3 regions of the Paraherbaspirillum soli genome follow, and region 3 is predicted to be linked to each of the others. Evidence: predicted binding sites of a transcription regulator. Region 3 holds the regulator's gene; each other region holds the start of a gene.
What was found. Region 3 encodes HrcA, which represses chaperone genes, less so after heat shock. Its sites were predicted from a motif close to TTAGCACTCNNNNNNNNNGAGTGCTAA; they were not measured.

Region 1: the regulator HrcA is predicted to act here: its motif matches at 2,321-2,347, upstream of rpoH (RNA polymerase sigma factor RpoH).
Region 2: the regulator HrcA is predicted to act here: its motif matches at 2,121-2,147, upstream of groES (co-chaperone GroES).

The regions. Positions count from the first base shown of each region.
Region 1 is NZ_JBHSMT010000008.1:69,186-73,429, forward strand. It holds gene ACFPM8_RS02895 (sensor histidine kinase) at 1-915, shown strand, start outside; gene ACFPM8_RS02900 (response regulator) at 1,072-1,794, shown strand; gene ACFPM8_RS02905 (GTPase) at 1,791-2,168, shown strand; gene rpoH (RNA polymerase sigma factor RpoH) at 2,419-3,318, shown strand; gene ACFPM8_RS02915 (SCO family protein) at 3,400-4,032, opposite strand; gene cyoE (heme o synthase) at 4,041-4,244, opposite strand, start outside.
Region 2 is NZ_JBHSMT010000005.1:208,323-212,566, reverse strand. It holds gene groL (chaperonin GroEL) at 1-1,567, opposite strand, end outside; gene groES (co-chaperone GroES) at 1,707-2,000, opposite strand; gene ACFPM8_RS01875 (rhomboid family intramembrane serine protease) at 2,490-4,244, shown strand, end outside.
Region 3 is NZ_JBHSMT010000031.1:27,739-31,982, forward strand. It holds gene ACFPM8_RS20800 (NAD kinase) at 1-105, opposite strand, end outside; gene ACFPM8_RS20805 (HAD family hydrolase) at 151-924, shown strand; gene hrcA (heat-inducible transcriptional repressor HrcA) at 977-1,999, shown strand; gene fur (ferric iron uptake transcriptional regulator) at 2,087-2,515, opposite strand; gene ACFPM8_RS20820 (outer membrane protein assembly factor BamE) at 2,677-3,162, shown strand; gene dapB (4-hydroxy-tetrahydrodipicolinate reductase) at 3,196-4,002, shown strand; gene ACFPM8_RS20830 (MotA/TolQ/ExbB proton channel family protein) at 4,211-4,244, shown strand, end outside.

The sequences.
Region 1 (4,244 bases), on a different contig from region 3:
GACCCCGGCGGGCTGCACTGGCAGCAACAGATCGAAATCCCGCGCCGCATCGACATCGGCGACAAGGACAGCGACGACATTACTTTGCTGGCGCGCGGCTCGCGGCTGCCGGTTGAAAACCGTACCGGTTACGTCGTGGTATTCGACGATATTTCAGACGTCATCTCAGGACAGCGATCGATTGCGTGGGGCGAAGTGGCACGCCGGCTGGCGCACGAAATCAAGAATCCGCTGACCCCGATCCAGCTGTCGGCAGAACGCCTGCAAATGAAGCTGGAAGACAAGCTGATGACGCAAGATGCCGCCATCTTGAAGAAAAGCACCGACACCATCGTCAATCAGGTAGCGGCCATGAAACGCATGGTGGATGACTTCCGCGATTACGCAAAAACGCCTCCGGCGGTATTGGCCGAGCTGGATTTGAATGTTCTGGTTGCGGAAATCTTGCATCTTTATCTGGCTGGCGACGAACGCGATATGATCCATGCATCGCTGGCGCCAGATCTGCCTAAAATCATGGGCGATGCCACGCAACTGCGCCAGGTCATTCACAATCTTCTGCAAAACGCACAGGATGCGGTCATGGATCGCAGCACCGACACCACCAACCCGCGTATCGACTTGGTGACGGAGCGCGTGAGCTACCAGGGTTCCGATGGCCTCACGCGCACTGCCGTGCGATTGTCGATTACGGATAATGGAGCGGGCTTTTCGCCGAAGATCCTGGCCAGGGCATTCGAGCCCTATGTCACATCGAAACCTCGTGGAACCGGCCTGGGATTGCCGATGGTAAAAAAAATCATCGACGAACATGGCGGCCGTATAGATCTGCAGAATCGAAGCGATACAAAGGGCGCAAAGATCCTAATTTTGCTGTTAAAGTTAGCCTCACTTCATGAGTCGACGATAATTTAATGCCGCGAACGAATGCAAACTCGCATAGCGTTGATATAGCATAATATTCGGACTCAAATTGAGGCAATACGACGGGCGACATTGATAAATAATCTGGACTATCTGAGCGGTCCAAACAGTGGGATTTGATGCAACAGGAAATGGGAAGGCTACCGCATGGCTAACATCCTAGTCGTTGACGACGAAATGGGAATTCGGGAATTGCTCTCGGAAATTTTAGGTGACGAAGGGCATGTAGTAACGGCCGCGGAAAATGCACAACAGGCGCGGGAATTTCGTCAGAGTGGCGTACCCGATCTGGTATTGCTGGACATCTGGATGCCTGACACCGATGGCGTCACACTGCTGAAGGAATGGCAGCGCGATGGCTTGCTCACCATGCCGGTGATCATGATGTCCGGTCATGCGACCATCGACACGGCGGTGGAAGCAACTCGCATCGGCGCCCTCAATTTCCTCGAAAAGCCAATTGCATTACAAAAATTGTTGAAAGCGGTCCAACAAGGTTTGTCACAAGCATCAAAAACCGCCAGGGCGCCGACGCTTTACACACAACCGGCAGCCGCAGCGAATGAACTGGTCGACACTGTCATCAATGCCGCTGCTTTTAGCAATTCAATACAATCCGAACCCGCCCATATTGCAGTGCAACCGTCGGCGGCAAGCTCATCAGAGAATGTTTTCTCCTCATCATTCGGCCTGCCATTGCGCGAAGCCCGCGATGCATTCGAGCGCTCCTATTTTGAGTATCACCTGATTCGTGAAAATGGCAGCATGACGCGGGTGGCGGAAAAGACGGGATTGGAACGTACCCATTTGTATCGAAAACTGAAGCAACTAGGGGTCGACCCTGGGAAGCTATCAAAAAAAGGCGGATGACCCTCACTACCCTGGTATTCGGCGCATCCGCCAGCGCCCGCGAAGCAGCGATATGGTCCGCTATTGAAAGCGACTCCGGCAACGACAGCGGACGTCATTCAAGCACCGCACTGATCCTGGAAGGCTTGGCTGATGGCAAGCTGGGCGCCGACCAAGCCTATCCAAACCTGGAAATAAAGCGCATTGCTCCTGGTTGTTTTTGCTGCATTGGCAACCTGACCCTGCGCGTAACGCTGAATCGCCTGCTGCGCAACTCCCCCGCCCGGCTTTACATCAGCATCGCTGACGACACTCACCGACAGCAAATACGCCAGTTTCTATCCCAGCCGCCGTACGACGACTTCCTCGCGATGACGGCCGACATTGCTGTTTGAAATTAGATCAAAAGAAGATGCTCCAGCGCTTAAATATCGGATCAATTGGTTCCGAACTTTCATGGTGGTCTTGCCTCTAACATCCGAATTAACAGCAATCACATATGCAATATAAATAGCTAAGTTCTATTTACACTCTCTAACAAATCCAATTAGCACTCCATGATAGGGAGTGCTAATATACCTGACCCAAAGGATCTGATTGCAGATCTACCAGCCGTAACTTTGGACTGGACAGCATGGAGGAAAAATGAAAAATCGGTCATCCAACACTGCGCTAATCCCAGCCGAGGCCAATGCATTGGCGCTCGGTTTTTCCGGTACGCTAGGGAATATTGACGCCTATATCTCGGCCGTCAACCGGCTGCCGATGCTGACACACGACGAAGAAATTTCCCTCGCCCAACAACTGCGCAGCAAAAATGACTTGGCTGCGGCCCAAAAGCTGGTGCTGTCGCATTTGCGCCTGGTGGTGTCGATTGCCCGCGGCTATCTCGGTTACGGCCTGCCGCACGCCGATCTGATTCAAGAAGGCAACATCGGTCTAATGAAGGCGGTCAAGCGCTTCGATCCGGATCAAGGGGTACGCCTGGTCTCGTATGCGATGCACTGGATCAAGGCTGAGATGCATGAGTACATCCTGAAGAACTGGCGCCTGGTTAAGGTAGCAACCACCAAAGCCCAGCGTAAGTTGTTCTTCAACCTGCGCAGCCACAAGGAAGGCCTGGATGCCATGACGCCTTCACAAGTTGATGCGCTGGCAAAAACGCTTAGCGTCAAGCGCGAGGAAGTCATCGAGATGGAAACCCGCCTGACTGGTCGCGATATTGCACTGGATGCGCCGAGCGACGATGACGATGATAAATTCGCTCCGATCGCCTATCTATCGTCGGAATTGCAAGAACCGACCAAGGTGTTGGAATCGCAGCAATACGATCGCTTGCAGTCCGAAGGATTGGAGTCTGCGCTCAGCAAACTGGACGATCGCTCACGCCGGATTGTTGAAGCACGTTGGCTCGCCAACGATGACGGCTCAGGCGCCACCTTGCATGAGTTGGCTGACGAATTCGGTGTTTCCGCAGAACGGATCCGGCAGATTGAAGCCGTAGCCTTGAAGAAAATGAAGGGCTCTCTGGCGGCTTATTCCTGAGTCCATCGACAATAAAAAAAGCGCCTGATTGGCGCTTTTTTTATTCCAGCATCGGCAACAATGCGCTGCCACTGCGATCCATCACGACAACAGCAACTTCAGATCATGTGCTATCGGGTCGGGCCCCTGGCCGTGCCGGATAAACAGGCGGATATGGCCTTGCGGGTCGAACACATAGCTACCCGCGGTATGGTCCATCGTATAACTGCCTGGTGTTTTGCCCGGCACTTTTTGATAGAACACGCGGAATTCCTTGGCGACCTTGGCGGTCGCGGCCTGGTCGCCGTATAAACCCACAAAGCTGGGATTGAAAGCCGGCACATACTTCGCCAGCAATTCCGGGGTATCGCGCTCTGGATCAACCGTGATGAACAGCATCTGCACCTTGCTCGCCAACGGTCCCAATTCTTTCATCACGTTTGCCATCTCGACCATCGTGGTCGGACAGACATCCGGACATTGGGTAAAGCCGAAAAACACGACCACCGCTTTGCCCTTGAAGTCGGCCAGCGTACGCGGCTTGCCATTATGGTCTGTCAGTGCGAAATCACGGGCATAGCCGAGACCGGTAACGTCGGTATTGATGAACGCACTTTTGGCCGGCGACAGCGTCATTTCCTGGCTACCGACGACCTGCTTGTCGCCGCAGGCGGTCAATGAGACCGCCAGCAGCAAACCGGCGCAAATGGAGATCGCAGAATTGGCACGTTTCATGTCAGCCTTCAGAATTTGAAATAGTGATCGACCAGCAACGCCGCGAATAACAAAGACAGATAAATGATCGAATACGCAAAAGTCTTGCGCGCAATCAAGTCAGTGTAGTGCTGATATATCTGCCAGGCATACCAAAGGAAAATCACGCCGAGAACGGCAGCGCTGGCCAGATAGATCAAGCCGCTCATGCCGACCGCGAATGGCAGCATGGT
Region 2 (4,244 bases), on a different contig from region 3:
CAGCGATCATGGCATCGGTAGTCAGGATCAAGCCGGCAACCGAAGCGGCGTTTTGCAATGCCGAACGGGTTACCTTGGCTGGGTCCAGAACGCCCATTTCAACCAGGTCGCCGTAGGTGCCGTTGGCAGCGTTGTAACCGTAGTTGCCATTGCCTTCCAGGACCTTGTTGATCACGACCGAAGCTTCGTCGCCAGCGTTGATGACGATTTGACGCAGTGGCTCTTCAATCGAACGCAGCACGATCTTGATGCCGGCTTCTTGATCGGCGTTGTCGCCTTTCAGGTTCTTGACGTTAGCGCGTGCGCGCAGGAACGCCACGCCGCCGCCAGGAACGATGCCTTCTTCCACTGCAGCGCGGGTAGCGTGCAATGCATCTTCAACGCGTGCTTTCTTTTCTTTCATTTCGACTTCGGTTGCAGCGCCAACCTTGATCAGTGCAACACCGCCAGCCAGCTTGGCAACGCGTTCTTGCAGTTTTTCACGGTCGTAATCGGAAGAGGCTTCTTCGATTTGAGCGCGGATTTGCTTGACGCGTGCTTCGATGGTGATGGCTTCGCCGGCACCGTCGATGATGATGGTGTTTTCCTTGCCGATTTCGATGCGCTTGGCTTGGCCCAGTTCTGCCAGAGTGGCTTTTTCCAGTGTCAGGCCGACTTCTTCAGCGATCACTTGACCGCCGGTCAGGATAGCGATGTCTTCCAGCATGGCCTTGCGACGGTCGCCGAAGCCAGGCGCCTTGACAGCAGCAGTCTTCAGGATGCCGCGGATGTTGTTGACCACCAGGGTTGCCAGCGCTTCGCCTTCGACATCTTCAGCGATGATCAGCAGTGGGCGACCGGATTTAGCAACTTGTTCCAGTACCGGCAGCAGATCGCGGATGTTGGAGATCTTTTTGTCGAACAGCAGGACAAATGGATTTTCCAGGGCAACGATTTGTTTTTCCTGGTTGTTGATGAAGTAAGGCGACAGGTAGCCGCGGTCGAATTGCATGCCTTCGACGATGTCCAGCTCGTTTTCCAGCGATTTGCCGTCTTCCACGGTGATCACGCCTTCTTTGCCGACTTTGTCCATTGCCTTGGCAATGATTTCACCGATATCGGTGTCGGAGTTGGCGGAGATCGAACCGACTTGGGCGATTTCCTTGCTGGTGGTGGTTGGCTTGGCCAGTTCCTTGATTTCAGCAACGATGGCGATGACCGCTTTGTCGATGCCGCGTTTCAGGTCGGCTGGGTTGAAGCCGGCTGCTACGTATTTGAAGCCTTCACGCACGATGGCTTGTGCCAGCACGGTTGCGGTAGTGGTACCGTCACCAGCATTGTCGGAAGTCTTGGAAGCGACTTCTTTCACCAGCTGCGCGCCCATGTTTTCCAGCTTGTCTTTCAGTTCGATTTCTTTCGCAACCGAAACGCCGTCCTTGGTCACGGTTGGGGCGCCGAAGCTGCGCTCCAGAACCACGTTACGGCCCTTAGGACCCAGAGTTACCTTAACGGCGTTAGCCAGAATGTTGACGCCGTTGACGATCTTGGCGCGTGCTTCATCGCCGAAAACTACGTGCTTTGCTGCCATGTTTGTTTCTCCTAATTAAGACTCATTGCGGGACAGGGTTCAAGAGCCGCGGTGCGGCGAATTACGCTGTCCTCAACTGATCAGATAAAACCGTTAAATTGCAAAGGCTGCTTATTGAAAGCAATCCGAAGCAATCGAATTACTTGCCTTCGACTACGGCGAACAGATCTTCTTCGCGCAGAACCAGCAGTTCCTGGCCGTCGACCTTGACCGCTTGACCCGAGTATTTGCCGAACAAAACGCGATCGCCAACCTTGACTGCCAGCGGACGGACTTTGCCGTCATCCAGAATCTTGCCGTTACCGACGGCCAGGATTTCACCTTGATCCGGCTTTTCAGCAGCTGCTTCTGGCAGCACGATACCGGATGCGGTTTTAGTTTCCAGGTCGAGACGCTTGACGATGACGCGGTCGTGCAAAGGACGAAGATTCATATTTGACTCCTTGAGATTCAACAGGTTATTTGTATTTGCGGCAACTTCGCAGCAAAGTGAACTGCACCGCTCAGCTTGGCTTTCGAATGCGCCGCACAGTGACTAGGTCGTTAGGGCTTGTTAGCACTCTCTCCCGACGAGTGCTAAGTATAGGGACGCTATGCTGTTTTTTCAAGCCCGCATTTTTTTGGGGGCTATCGGAGTGGCGCAAGGTTTTGTCGCCTCAGTGCCGTTTTCTTGGGAGCGGACAGTAAAAGCAGCCGCACAACCCGATTTGGCAGCATTGCGAGCACACGCAGCTGATATGCTCAATGTTTTTGCTCGGAAATTTTCCCAAAAAACATGCTTACCCAGCCTAATCAATCAGAACCGCGTCCGAAACTAGCATCTCTGCCCTTACTAACGATATCGCTTCTGCTCGTCAATCTCGGCGTCTTTATCACGCAGGTCATCAGCGGCGTCAGTCCGACGTCGCCAAGCAATGTAGACATGATTCGCTGGGGTGCCAATCTGGCGCCGCTCACGCTGACCGGTGAGGGCTGGCGCCTGGCTACCAGCATGTTCCTGCATATCGGCATCGTTCACCTACTGTTCAATATGGCCGTGCTATTGGCTTGGGGACCATCTGCCGAGCGTTATTTCGGCAAATTCGCCTTTGCGGTGCTGTATCTGTTTTCCGGCATTGCCGGCGGGTTGCTGAGCGCAGTCTGGCATGGCTATCACCAGGTTTCGTCGCTCCAGATGACGGTCGGGTATCAGTTTGTGCAAACCACGCGTCCGGACTTGATCGTCAGCGCGGGGGCATCCGGGGCGCTGATGGGGCTTGCCGGCGCATTCCTGGCCGCCAAGGTGTTTGGGCATACGGATAAGTTCGGGGAACTTGAGCGCGTGAGCGGCAAGAACGTCGCCTTGGTCGTCGGCATGAATCTGGCCTACGGCTTTGCCAATAGCGGCATCGACAACGCTGCGCATATCGGCGGGCTGCTCGCCGGTTTTGCGCTGGGCACCGCATTTTGCTGGTCGCATGGGCTGGGCAAATCGACGCAGTATTTCGTCAAAGGCGTGCTGGCGGCGCTGACACTGGTATCGGGGATTCAGGGGCCGGCGGCATTTGCGAGCAGCGATTTGCAAGATTTGAAGGTGCAGCTCGTCGCGGAACTCGACGCCCAGCAGCAAAAAGACCAAGCCGAGCAGGAGCAGCGCGATGCGGAAAAGCTTGCGCAGGAGGATGAGAAGCAGCGCGCACCGAGTGTCAGCAAGGAAGTGGCGGAAGGCGCGCAGGTCGCGATTGGCAGCGGACCGTCCGGCTTCACAGTCAGTGCGGATGGCAAACGGCTTTATGTGGCCAGTTTTGAAGCGAATACCGTGTCGGTGATCGATCTGGCCAGCAAGAACGTAGTCAAGACCATCGGCGGCAAGGCGCAGCCCATCATGGGCGGCTGCCCGCAGTGCCCTGGCGTGCGGGGGCCGGCGATCGCCGTCAGTCCGGACCAAGCCCTTGCCTATGTAGCCGACCTGGCCGGTGATGCCGTCAGCGTCGTCGACCTGCATGCCGGCACAGTGATTGGCAAGGTTGCGGTCGGCAGCTGGCCGCGCGCCATTGCACTGTCGTCCGACGGCAAATTCGCCTATGTGCTGAACATCGTCGACAACACGGTTTCGGTGATTGATACAGCCGCGCAAAAAAATATCGCAACGCTTGCCTTGAGCAAGCCGTCGACGGAAGGTTTGCCGCCCGGTCGCCCGGCCTCGCTGACCTTGTCCGCCGACAATCAACGCTTGTTCGTGCTGGATGGATTGGACAATTCGCTGTACGTCTTCGACACGGCAGCGCGCCGCGTGCTGAAGCAAATTCCGTTGCCGGCCGAAGAGAATGCGTATGACATCAAACTTCAGCAGGGTGGTAAATCGCTGTGGGTATTGAGCGATAACCGTTTTTCCCTGATCGACACGGCAGCGCTGGCGCTGAAAAAGCAGTTGCCGCTTTGCGAAGGCACCCACGGCTACAGCTTTGACATCAATGCCGACGGCACGCTGATAGCGCTGCCGCTGAACGAAAGCCAGCGCACGCTCTTGCTGCGCCCGGCCACGCGCAAGGTTGTCGGCGCGCTGCCGGCCGAACATGGGCCGGGTGCGATACGTCTTCTTGCCGATAATAAGAGCTTGCTGGTCATGAATGACAATGCCGCCAGCGTCACGCTGCAGGATGTCACCAAAACGATGAGTCTCAAAGAAGCGCAGGCA
Region 3 (4,244 bases):
TAATGATTCGGAAATGCCGGCGGCAAAATACTTGCCAACGATGGCAATCGTTCTCGGCATAAGCTTAGGCGGAACCGCCTGGGAAGGTAATTTTATGGGCCACATGCTGGCGATTAGACCATAATTTAGGCTTGCATTGAAGGATACCCGATGACCCTGACAGATATTTCAGCCCTTGGTCCAGCCGATCGGCCGGACGCTCAAGCGACGATCAAAGCCGTCTTGTTCGACCTCGACGATACGCTGTGGCCGATCGTGCCGGTGATTCAGCGTGCCGAGCAATTGCTGTATGACTGGCTGCAACAGCATGCGCCGGCAGTGCCCCGGCAATTCACGATTGAAGACTTGCGTCAGCAGCGCCTGGAATTAAGCGCAAGCAATCCCGTATTCAAATTTGATTTATGGAAGCTGCGCCACGCCGCCTTGTGCGAGGCTTTCAGCAGCGTTGGCGAAGATGTCGGCAAAGTCGACGCGGCGATGGAGATATTCTCCGAGGCGCGTCACGCGGTCACGCCGTTCGAGGATGTGCAGCCGGTGCTGACGCGGCTGCGCCAGCGCGTTTTGCTCGGCTCGGTGTCGAACGGCTTTGCCGATCTCGACAAAATCGGGCTGGCGCAGCATTTTCACGCGTCGATTGCAGCCCATAGCTTCGGCTGCGGCAAACCGGACCCGGCGATATTTCATGCCGCCTGCGCAGCCCTCAATGTCACGCCGGAACAAGCCGTCTTTGTCGGCGACGACCCGCTGCTGGACGTGGTCGGCGCTCAGCAAGCCGGCCTGCGGGCAGTCTGGATCAATCGCTTCGAACGTGTTCTGCCAGCCGGCATTAACGCCCACGCGACCTGCACCACCTTGCATGAGTTGGAAACATGGCTGGGACAAACCGCAAATCTGGGAATAAGCGACATCAAAAACAGTGTATAAGTGCATGCATAAGGTGCTGGCAAGCCAACCCTGTGCTCGCTAAAATACTCATATGCAACTCGATAATCGCGCTCAAACTCTACTCAAAGCCCTGGTCGAACGGTACATCGCCGACGGTCAGCCGGTCGGCTCGCGCGCGCTGTCAAAGATTTCCGGACTGGAATTATCGCCGGCAACCATACGCAACATCATGGCCGACCTGGAGGAAATGGGCTTCGTCGCCAGCCCCCACACCTCGGCCGGACGGGTGCCGACGCCGCGCGGCTACCGCATGTTTGTGGATACCTTGCTAACGGTCGAGCATATCGACGAAACCGCGCTCGAATCCAAAATGCAGGCGCGCCTGCAACCCAATTCACCGCAAAAAATCATTGCCAACGCCGCCCAGGTGCTGTCGTCGCTGTCGCACTTTGCCGGCGTGGTGCTGACGCCCCGGCGCGAATCGATCTTCCAGCAAATCGAATTCCTGCGGCTTTCGGAAAAACGCATTTTGCTGGTCATCGTCAGTCCCAATGGCGACGTGCAGAACCGCTTGCTGCTCACCGATGTCGATTACACCCCATCGAAGCTGGTGCAAGCCGCCAATTACATCAACCAGCATTACGGCGGGCTGAGCCTGGACGATGTCCGCCTGCGCTTGCAAAGCGAGTTGCGCAAATTACGCGATGACATGACGTGGCTGATGCAGGCGGCGGTCGAAGCCGGCAGCGATGCGATGACCGACAATAGCGACGAGGTCGTGATTTCCGGCGAGCGCAACCTGCTCAGCGTCACCGACCTGTCGTCCAACATGGATTCGCTGCGCAAGCTGTTCGACATGTTCGAACACAAGACCAGCCTGATGCAATTACTCGACATCTCGGGCAAAGCAACCGGAGTACAGATTTTTATCGGCGGCGAGTCGCAACTGGTGCCGATGGATGAGATGAGCGTGGTCACCGCGCCGTATGAGGTCAACGGCAAGATCGTTGGCACGCTTGGAGTAATCGGCCCGACGCGGATGGCTTACGAGCGAGTGATACCGATTGTGGATATCACTGCGAAGTTGCTTTCGAATGCATTAAGTCAAAACTGACTAACTATTTGCGGGACAGAGTTTAAGAGCCACCACAGCGTGGCGAATTACTCTGCCCCCAACTAATCAGATAAAACTGATTAAATATCACCCGCCCTTTTTCTTACGACACTCCCGGCAGTGACCATAGAGCGCCAGTGCATGATCGGCAATCTCAAAATCGTGCTCTTTAGCAACATCCTTCTGGCGTCTTTCAATTTCCTCGTCGAAAAACTCCTCGACCAGACCGCAATCCAGACACACCAGATGATCGTGGTGCGAGCCCTCATTTAATTCAAACACGGCCTTGCCGGTTTCAAAATGATTGCGCTGCAATAACCCTGCTTGTTCGAATTGCGTCAACACGCGATAAACGGTAGCCAGACCGACATCGAGATTATCGTTCAGCAGAATTTTATAAACATCTTCAGCGCTCAGGTGACGCACGTCGCTGTTCTGGAAAATTTCCAGGATTTTCAGTCGCGGCAAGGTCGCCTTGAGACCGCTGGCTTTGAGTTCGGATGGATTGTTCGGCATGTTTTGGTCAAAAATGGATTATCTGCTTTATCATATAGCGTTTTAGCACAGTTGCTCAATCAATTGAGATCCTTATGCGAATGTTGCTCTCCCGTCCTGCCCGTACCTCTGCTTTGACACTTGCCGCTATTTTTCTGGCCGGTTGTGCGTCAAAAAACCCATTGATTGACGAAGCGCCCGCAACTGCCAACGCGACCGCCGCGACTGCCGCACCGGCATCTGCAAGCGCCTCCAGCGGTGTTCAAACCGTCAAGCAGCAACGCTTTCTTGGCATTTTTTCGCCCTATCGCATCGATATTCAGCAAGGAAATTTCGTTTCGAAGGAAATGCTGGCCCAGGTTAAAGAAGGCATGACCCGCGATCAGGTGCGCTTCGCCCTTGGCTCGCCGCTGGTCACAGATCTATTCCACGAAGATCGCTGGGATTATGTATTCCGCCTGCAAAAAGGCAATGGCGAAATAACCACCAGCCGCGTCAGCACCTTCTTCAAGGACAATGTCCTGGTGCGCATCGAAGGCGGCGACCTGCCGACTGAAAGCGAGTATCTGTCGAGAATTTCAGGCGGTGCGGCGGAAGCCAAAAAGGAAGTCAAGAATGTCGAGACGACGCCAACTGCCCCTACCCCATCTGCTCCCACCGGATTCTAATAGGCCAACTGTTCAGATCGTCGAATTAAAAAAATGAATCAAATGAAAATTGCCGTTGCAGGCGCCTCAGGACGTATGGGACGCATGCTGGTCGAAGCCATTCAAAACGCCGATGACGCCATCCTGGCAGGCGCTTTGGGCGTACCTGGCGCGCCCGAGTTAGGTACCGATGCAGCCGCCTTCCTGGGCAAACCCGCCGGCGTTGCTATCGAATCGGATCTTGCCAAGGGCTTGGCCAGTGCTGCTTACCTGATTGATTTCACGCGTCCGGAAGGCACGCTGAAGCATCTTGAATATTGCGCCGCCCACGGCATCAAGATGATTATCGGCACCACCGGTTTTGATGAAGCCGGCAAAGCGGCGATTGCTGCGGCGGCAGAAAAGATAGCCATCGTTTTTGCCCCCAACATGAGCGTCGGCGTCAACGTCACGATGAAATTGCTGGAACTGGCAGCCAAGAGTTTTTCGCATGGCTACGACATCGAAGTCATAGAAGCCCACCACCGCCACAAAGTCGACGCGCCATCCGGCACCGCGCTGATGATGGGTGAAGTCATCGCCGATGCGCTTGGCCGCAAACTGGACGACGTCGCTGTCTACGCCCGCGAAGGCGTTACCGGCGAGCGCGATCCTTCGTCGATCGGTTTTGCCACCATCCGCGGCGGCGATATCGTCGGCGATCACACTGTGCTATTTGCCGGCATCGGCGAACGGATCGAGATCACGCACAAATCATCCAGCCGCATCACATATGCGCATGGCAGCCTGCGCGCCGCGCGCTTCCTGAGCGACAAGACCAGCGGCTTGTATGACATGCAGGATGTGTTAGGCCTGCGCTAAATCTGCACCAGCGCATGCGCACGAATGAGCTCCCGGCATCCTGCCTTGAATACCGGGAGCGCTTCCTGAAACTGCTCTCGCTTACGTGTGCAATACAGTTGAGGACAGAGTAATTCGCCTTCGGTGGTCCTTAAACTTTGTCCCGCAATTGATTACATAACGCTGTAAAGCCGCTTGTTTGGCGCTTTCACTTTTTTGGATCCATGACATGAATCAAACCTTCGGACTTGCTCAATACTGGT